One region of the Klebsiella sp. GFKo11 genome, then DNA from elsewhere that is predicted to be linked to it. Evidence: predicted binding sites of a transcription regulator. Region 1 holds the regulator's gene; the other holds the start of a gene.
The links. The regulator Fur, encoded in region 1, represses iron uptake genes when iron is present. The targets are predictions, from matches to a motif close to ATAATAATGAGAACNACTATCAA.
Positions count from the first base shown of each region.

Region 1 (3,477 bases):
CAACAAACGCAATCAGCTCAAGCGCGATAAAGTTCGCGGTTTGAAGCGCGTTGAGCTGAAGCTCAATGCCGATGCGGTTGATGCGCTCAATGAGCTGGCCGAAGCCCGCAACATGAACCGCAGCGATCTGATTGAAGAGATGCTGATGAACCAACTGGCGGCCCTGCGCAGCCAGGATAAAGCCTAAAACCCTCAAAAAATAAGCTTTCATGTAGCAGAGTGTGCAGTCGGGCGTGATTGCTGTTTCCGCGCCCTTCTTAGTTCTGCTATCATTGCCCCTATCTGTGGGCATTTAAGTCCCTACCACATCATTAAGTTTCAAGAGGTTATTTTACTCATGGCAATCATCGGCATCTTTTTTGGCAGCGACACCGGCAACACCGAAAATATTGCAAAAATGATTCAAAAGCAGCTTGGTAAAGATGTTGCTGATGTTCGCGACATTGCCAAGAGCAGCAAAGAAGATCTGCAAGCTCACGATATTCTGCTGCTCGGCATTCCAACCTGGTACTACGGTGAAGCACAGTGTGACTGGGATGATTTCTTCCCGACGCTGGAAGAAGTCGATTTCGACGGCAAACTGGTCGCGCTGTTTGGCTGCGGTGATCAGGAAGACTACGCTGAATACTTCTGTGATGCGCTGGGTACCATTCGCGACATCATCGAACCGCGCGGCGCCACTATCGTTGGTCACTGGCCGACTGCTGGATATCATTTCGAAGCATCTAAAGGTCTGGCAGATGATGACCACTTCGTGGGTCTGGCCATCGACGAAGACCGTCAGCCAGAACTGACTAACGAACGCGTGGAAAAATGGGTAAAACAGATTTCTGAAGAGCTGCACCTCGAAGAAATCAAGAATGCCTGAGTCTAAACGGCGTTATCGTCAGATTTCGCCGAATTAATAGATAAAAGCAATCAAAGTTATAGCTACAAGTTTTTAACTTTTAATCACATATCTGTACAATGTCCTCTGATTTAACGAGGTCACGTGAAGCACTTTGTAGCCAGTGCCTCGTTTTTGACAGCATACAAGGCCCGATGCTTGCAGTTTTCATTTCACCATGGCAGTTCTATAATGAGACGCATTACATCGGGTGATTCTCTGTATTACTTCCGCTGATGGAAGTAGATCGTTTAGCAACAGGACAGATTCCGCATGACTGACAACAATACCGCATTAAAGAAGGCTGGCCTGAAAGTAACACTTCCACGATTAAAAATCCTGGAAGTCCTGCAGGAACCGGATAACCATCATGTCAGTGCGGAAGACTTATATAAACGCCTGATTGATATGGGTGAAGAGATTGGCCTGGCCACCGTCTACCGCGTACTGAACCAGTTCGACGACGCCGGCATCGTCACTCGTCATAATTTCGAAGGTGGTAAATCCGTTTTCGAACTGACGCAGCAGCATCATCATGATCACCTGATTTGCCTCGATTGCGGCAAAGTGATCGAATTTAGCGATGACTCAATTGAAGCTCGTCAGCGTGAGATTGCCTCCCGACACGGTATTCGCCTCACCAACCACAGCCTGTACCTGTACGGTCACTGTGCAGAAGGCGATTGCCGCGAAGATGAACATGCCCACGACGCGGTGGAAAAGTAATTCCCCGTTGCGTAAGCAGCAAAAAGCCAACCTGATGGTTGGCTTTTTTTATGGCTACGAAAAGTAAAAATCAGGGTTTCGTGTTGTTGCTACGAATCTCTTTCCAAATCTGGTCACAGCGCGACTGTACAGCCTGATCGTTACCGGTTTTACGCGCCTGGATACATTGCTGGTAATCCAGTACTCGCACGCTTTCCTGGGTGGCGAACTGCTGATGCTGCTTCTCTTGCTTCAGAACGTCTAATACGCTCTGGCAGGCTTCGACTTTATCTGGGTTACCTTCAGCAGTATTAATACAGGCGCTGTAGGCATCTTTTAACTTTGAATCCTCTTTCGGCGCTGGCGACTGCGTGCAGGCAACCAGACCTGCCGCCATAATAGCGACAAGCAATAGCTTCTTCATAATCGACCTCGGGAAATTGCGGCAGGCTCATGCCCGCCGCACTGGCATCAGAAAATGGTGAATGGAGCAATAACCATGAACTTCACGTCGCGCTCATCCTGGAAGATGTTGCCGTAGCCGCCGCTCCAGCTTGGGATATCGGAGTGGTTGTCGTATTGAGTAAAGTGCAGTTTAAACAGCGTACCCTTCGCACGTCCTTCCTGTACGGTGTACATCGCATCCAGGCTGTAGGCTGACTCTTCCAGACGTTTGTCAGGGTTGTAGTAAGCATCAGGAGAAGACATTTTTCCTGGTTTTGCATCCCATGCATAAACGTAGGACGCGCCGAAGGCCCAACCCGGCATATTCCAGTTCTTCATGTCATACATCGCCCCGAAGAACACCGCTTTTTCACCGTTGGCGTTGAAGTCAGAGCGGTTATCCCACCAGACATCGAGACGACCGTTAGATGAGGCGTAAGTCGGCGTCATACGTTGCAGGAAGTAGCCCTGCTGACCATCGGCTTTAACCCAGGTTCCTTCCAGGCGCAGGTCGAGAACATCGGCAACTTTATAGCCAAAGGTCAATGCCTGCAGCCAGGCGGTACCATCATAAATATCGTTCGCCCCGCCGTTACTGACTTTATCGCGAGTACCGTAGAACTGGTAGCTGGTGTTTAGCGGCGTGCCTGCGATATCAAATTTGTAGCTGGCCTTAGCGAAATACTGGTCGATGTAACCCTGTGCCTGGCCAAATGCGGCTTCCAGCACGAGGTCATTTTTAAAATCATACTTGGCGCCGAGAGAGTGGAGATAATCAACCTTGGTTTTCTTATCGTTCTGGTAGAACTCGTCCATTTCAATGTGCCACGGTGCTTTATATTCGTTTGTCCACATATAGGAGAAACTCAGCGCGCCCGTATCACCATAATCAAAGTTGGCACCGGCTTCAGCACCCTGGTAAGTACCCGGCATAAAGCTCCAGTGCGGAGCCAGCAATGTTTGACCGGTAGGCTGGATATAGCCTGCACGTGCCCATGCCGGGCCAAATTTAAATTTGGCGGCTGCTTTGTACAGACTGATCCCGCTCTTATCACCGGAATAGTCTTCATCGTAAGTTTTATTGCGCGAGGAGAAAGCGATTTCGTTCGGGTGGCCGCTGTCACTGCTTTCGCCCATTTCGATGGCGGTAAAGGCGGCAACATCAATACCGAACATGTCGGCAGCATAGCCAGACTGGAAATCCAGGTTGGCGTTCCAGGTGGAGTGAGAAAGGTTAGTTTTGTATTTGTCACCGTCGGTCACATCTTTACGGTCACGCTCACGCTGCCAATAATAGATGCCGCCGGTTAACGTTGAATCATCAATGAACCCTTCTGCTTTCGCATCCGGTACCATTGCAAAACCTGACAGTGCTGTCACACCGGCGATAGCCAGCGCCAGCGTACTACGTTTGCCACTAAACGTACGCATATGCATATCCT
Region 1 is NZ_CM151369.1:4,459,066-4,462,542, forward strand. Features, by position in the region: gene ybfE (LexA regulated protein) at 1-187, shown strand, start outside; gene fldA (flavodoxin FldA) at 338-868, shown strand; gene fur (ferric iron uptake transcriptional regulator) at 1,160-1,612, shown strand; gene AC07P6_RS21625 (ChiQ/YbfN family lipoprotein) at 1,683-2,015, opposite strand; gene chiP (chitoporin ChiP) at 2,063-3,466, opposite strand.

Region 2 (3,477 bases), 130 kb from region 1:
AGCGATGGGCTCCAGTTGTTGCCCACGATAGTGTGGTGATCGAAACGCAGCGCCGGAGTCAGCATCGTAGTTTCGGTCAACTCCATGTTGTCTTCGGCAAACAGGGAAAAGATCTCGGCTTTCGAGTACGGGCTACGGCCGGTGCTGTCATAGCCATCAATGTCACCGCCCATAAAGGTCTGGGTATTTGACGCTAAATCCTTCATGCGCTGCTGGTTCCACTCGGTACCCAGCGTCAGGTTCTGGTTAAATACCAGATCGAGAGGGATGTTGACTTCGCTGTGCAGCATCACGTCGGCCAGATCGATATCGCTGAACTGATCGCTGTTGAAGATACCTTCTGTACCACCCGCTAAACCTTCGCCTTTACGAGAGTTGCGGGTACGTTCGTACTGCGCCCAGTTGCTGGTGGTCACGCCGTTATCCCAGCCGCCGTTCCAGGTCATAGAGTAGGTCTGGCGATAGAGGCGGTTAGTCTCTTTGCCGTAGTTCTTTTTCACCAGATCGTTGGTGTTGGTGTTCTGCGTGTCGCCAGCGTAGAGGTTGCCCTGACGGCTGTAGCCGGATTCAAACTCCAGCGACTGCATCGGCGCGAAGTCCCAGCGCACGACGCCGTTAATATTCTTGTTTTTTACACCTTCACGCCCGGCAGGCATGGTATTGGCATATGCACCGGTACGCTCGGACTGATGCCCGTCGTTGATATCCCATGCATCGGCCTGGGTTTTATCGAGATTACCTAACAGGCGGAAGCTGAAATCGCCGCCCAGTGGGCCGGTGAGGCTAAAGTTAGTGCGTTTAGTGGAGCCTTCGTCTTTGTGCTCTGGAGCGTTCATGTAGGTGTTCCATGAACCGTGCCATTCACCGTCGCTTTTTTTGGTGATGATATTGACCACGCCGCCCGCCGCGCCGTTACCGTAGCGTGCAGCAGCCGGGCCGCGAATGACGTCAATGCGTTCAATCAGCTCCGGTGGTACCCAGGAAGTATCGCCGCGAGTATCACGCTCGCCACGCCAGCCCAGACGCACGGAGTTGCGGCTGGTGACGGGCTTACCATCAATCAGGATCAGGGTGTTTTCCGGGCCCATGCCGCGAATATCAATCTGGCGATTGTTGCCGCGCTGGCCGCTGGTGGAGTTGCCGGTCAGGTTAACGCCCGGCATGGTGCGGATAATTTCAGATACGTCGCGCGCAGGCGGACGTTTACGGATTTCATCGGCGGTGATGGTTGAGACGCCCGGAGCCTGAAGGTTCTGTTCGGCAGCGGTAACGACCATGGTTTCGTCAGCGGTTGCGGCTTTGCTATCAGAGGAGGTTTCCGCCGCGCTCAGCGGAAAAGCAGCCCCATAGATTCCCAGATTGACCAGCAAGGCCAGGGATTTGATCCTGTTATTCATTGTAAATCCTGCTTTTCGTCGCCACCTTCCCCAAAAGCCCTTTCCCGTCGGGAGGGGAGGCGGTATCAATGTTGCCAGTAGAGGGCATACGCACTCCGTCGCTGACTCAATAAGCCATCTCTGACATGTTTAATTTTGAAAGACGCGCTTCCCACAGCGCGCTAATACGCTATTGCAAATGAAAATAGTTATCAATAATATTATCAATAAATATTACGTTTATTGATACGTTTGTTGATAAATGTCACGATAAACATAAGGTTAAAAAAGGAATGCAAAAGACAGGAAGTGACGACTGGTGGCAAAGCCTCTCCGGCCCGCAGATTGAGGCCGTTGACGACGCGTATCGGGTGACGTTCTGGTGGCGAGACCCTGCGGGCAGCGAGGCCTCCTCGACGATCCAGCGGGTATGGATTTACATCACCGGCGTCACCGATCATCATAAAAATTCGCTGCCGCAGACGCTGCAACGCGTTCCCGGTACCGATGCCTGGTTCTGGCAAACCACGCTCTCACCCACCTGGCGCGGGAGCTACTGTTTTGTTCCCTCCGAGCGCGATAACGATTTTTCCCCTGAGCTTTTTAACGGCGATAGCCCGGACCGCACGCTGCTGCGTGAAGGCTGGCGTAAACTGCTGCCGCGCGCGATCTCCGACCCACTCAATCCACAAAGCTGGAAGGGCGGCCGCGGTCATGCGGTGTCTGCGCTGGAGCTGCCTGAAGCCCCGGAACAACCGGGCTGGGCGCTGCGCGATGAACCTTATCAGCCGCCGGTCTGCATTGAGTGGCAGAGCCAGCGCCTGGGCAATATGCGACGGATCTGGGTCTACGCTACCGGTGATGCGAATCCGCAAGAGCGCCCTCTGGCGATTCTGCTTGATGGCCAGTTCTGGGCCGAAAGCATGCCGATATGGTCGCCGCTGGCGGGGTTAACCCGCGAAAAGCGGCTCCCGCAGGCGGTTTATCTGCTGATTGACGTGATTGATAACCAGCATCGCGGCGAAGAGCTTCCCTGCAATGAAGCGTTCTGGCTGGCGGTTCAGGAAGAGCTGCTGCCGTTAGTTCGTCAGATGGCCCCTTTCAGCGATCGCGCTGACCGAACCGTGGTGGCAGGCCAGAGCTTTGGTGGCCTGGCTTCAATGTTCGCTGCGCTCTACTGGCCGCAGCGCTTTGGCTGCGTGCTTAGCCAGTCCGGTTCCTACTGGTGGCCGCATCGCGGTGGGGTGCAGACGGGACTGCTGATTGACCGCCTAAGCCGCGGCGAGTTACACCCGCAAGGGCTGCGAATCTGGCTGGAAGCCGGTATTCGCGAGCCGATTATTTTTCGTGCAAACCAGGCGCTTCTCGCGCATCTGGAACAGCAGACGATTTTCTGGCGTCAGGTTGACGGCGGGCATGATGCGCTTTGCTGGCGCGGCGGGCTGACGGCGGGGTTAATCCAGCTGTGGCAGCCTTTATGCCGCGAAGAGTAGCAAAGCGCGCTTTACGAGGAATTTGAAATGCAATTCAGTAACCCCTTCGATAATCCGCAAGGGCAGTTTTACATTCTGCGCAATGAATTACAGCAGTTTAGCTTGTGGCCACACCACTGCTCGCTGCCGGAAGGCTGGGCGGTGGAGTGCCAGCCGCAGTCGCTAGAAGCGTGCAACGCCTGGCTGGCGGCGAACTGGTCCACCCTCACCCCCGCGCACCACGCGTCCTAAGGAGCTGATGATGACCACTCGTTTACCGCTGGTTGCGGCGCAGCCGGGGATCTGGATGGCAGAGCGTCTCTCAACGCTGCCCGGTGCCTGGAGCGTCGCCCACCATGTAGAACTGCGCGGTGAGATCGACCCGGTTCTGCTCGGACGGGCGATTGTTACCGGACTGTCGCAGGCCGATACCCTCAGCATGCGTTTTTGTGAAGATAACGGCGAAGCCTGGCAGTGGGTCGATGAAACTCATGTGTTTGCCGAACCGGATTATCAGGATCTGCGCGCCGCGAGCGACCCGCACGCCGCCGCGCTGGCGCTGATGCATGCCGACCTCGGGCAGAATCTGCGCGTAGACGGCGGCAATCCGCTGGTCTGCCATCAGCTGT
Region 2 is NZ_CM151369.1:4,585,382-4,588,858, reverse strand. Features, by position in the region: gene AC07P6_RS22200 (TonB-dependent siderophore receptor) at 1-1,397, opposite strand, end outside; gene fes (enterochelin esterase) at 1,670-2,869, shown strand; gene AC07P6_RS22190 (MbtH family protein) at 2,897-3,100, shown strand; gene entF (enterobactin non-ribosomal peptide synthetase EntF) at 3,111-3,477, shown strand, end outside.
Region 2: the regulator Fur is predicted to act here: its motif matches at 1,576-1,598, upstream of fes (enterochelin esterase).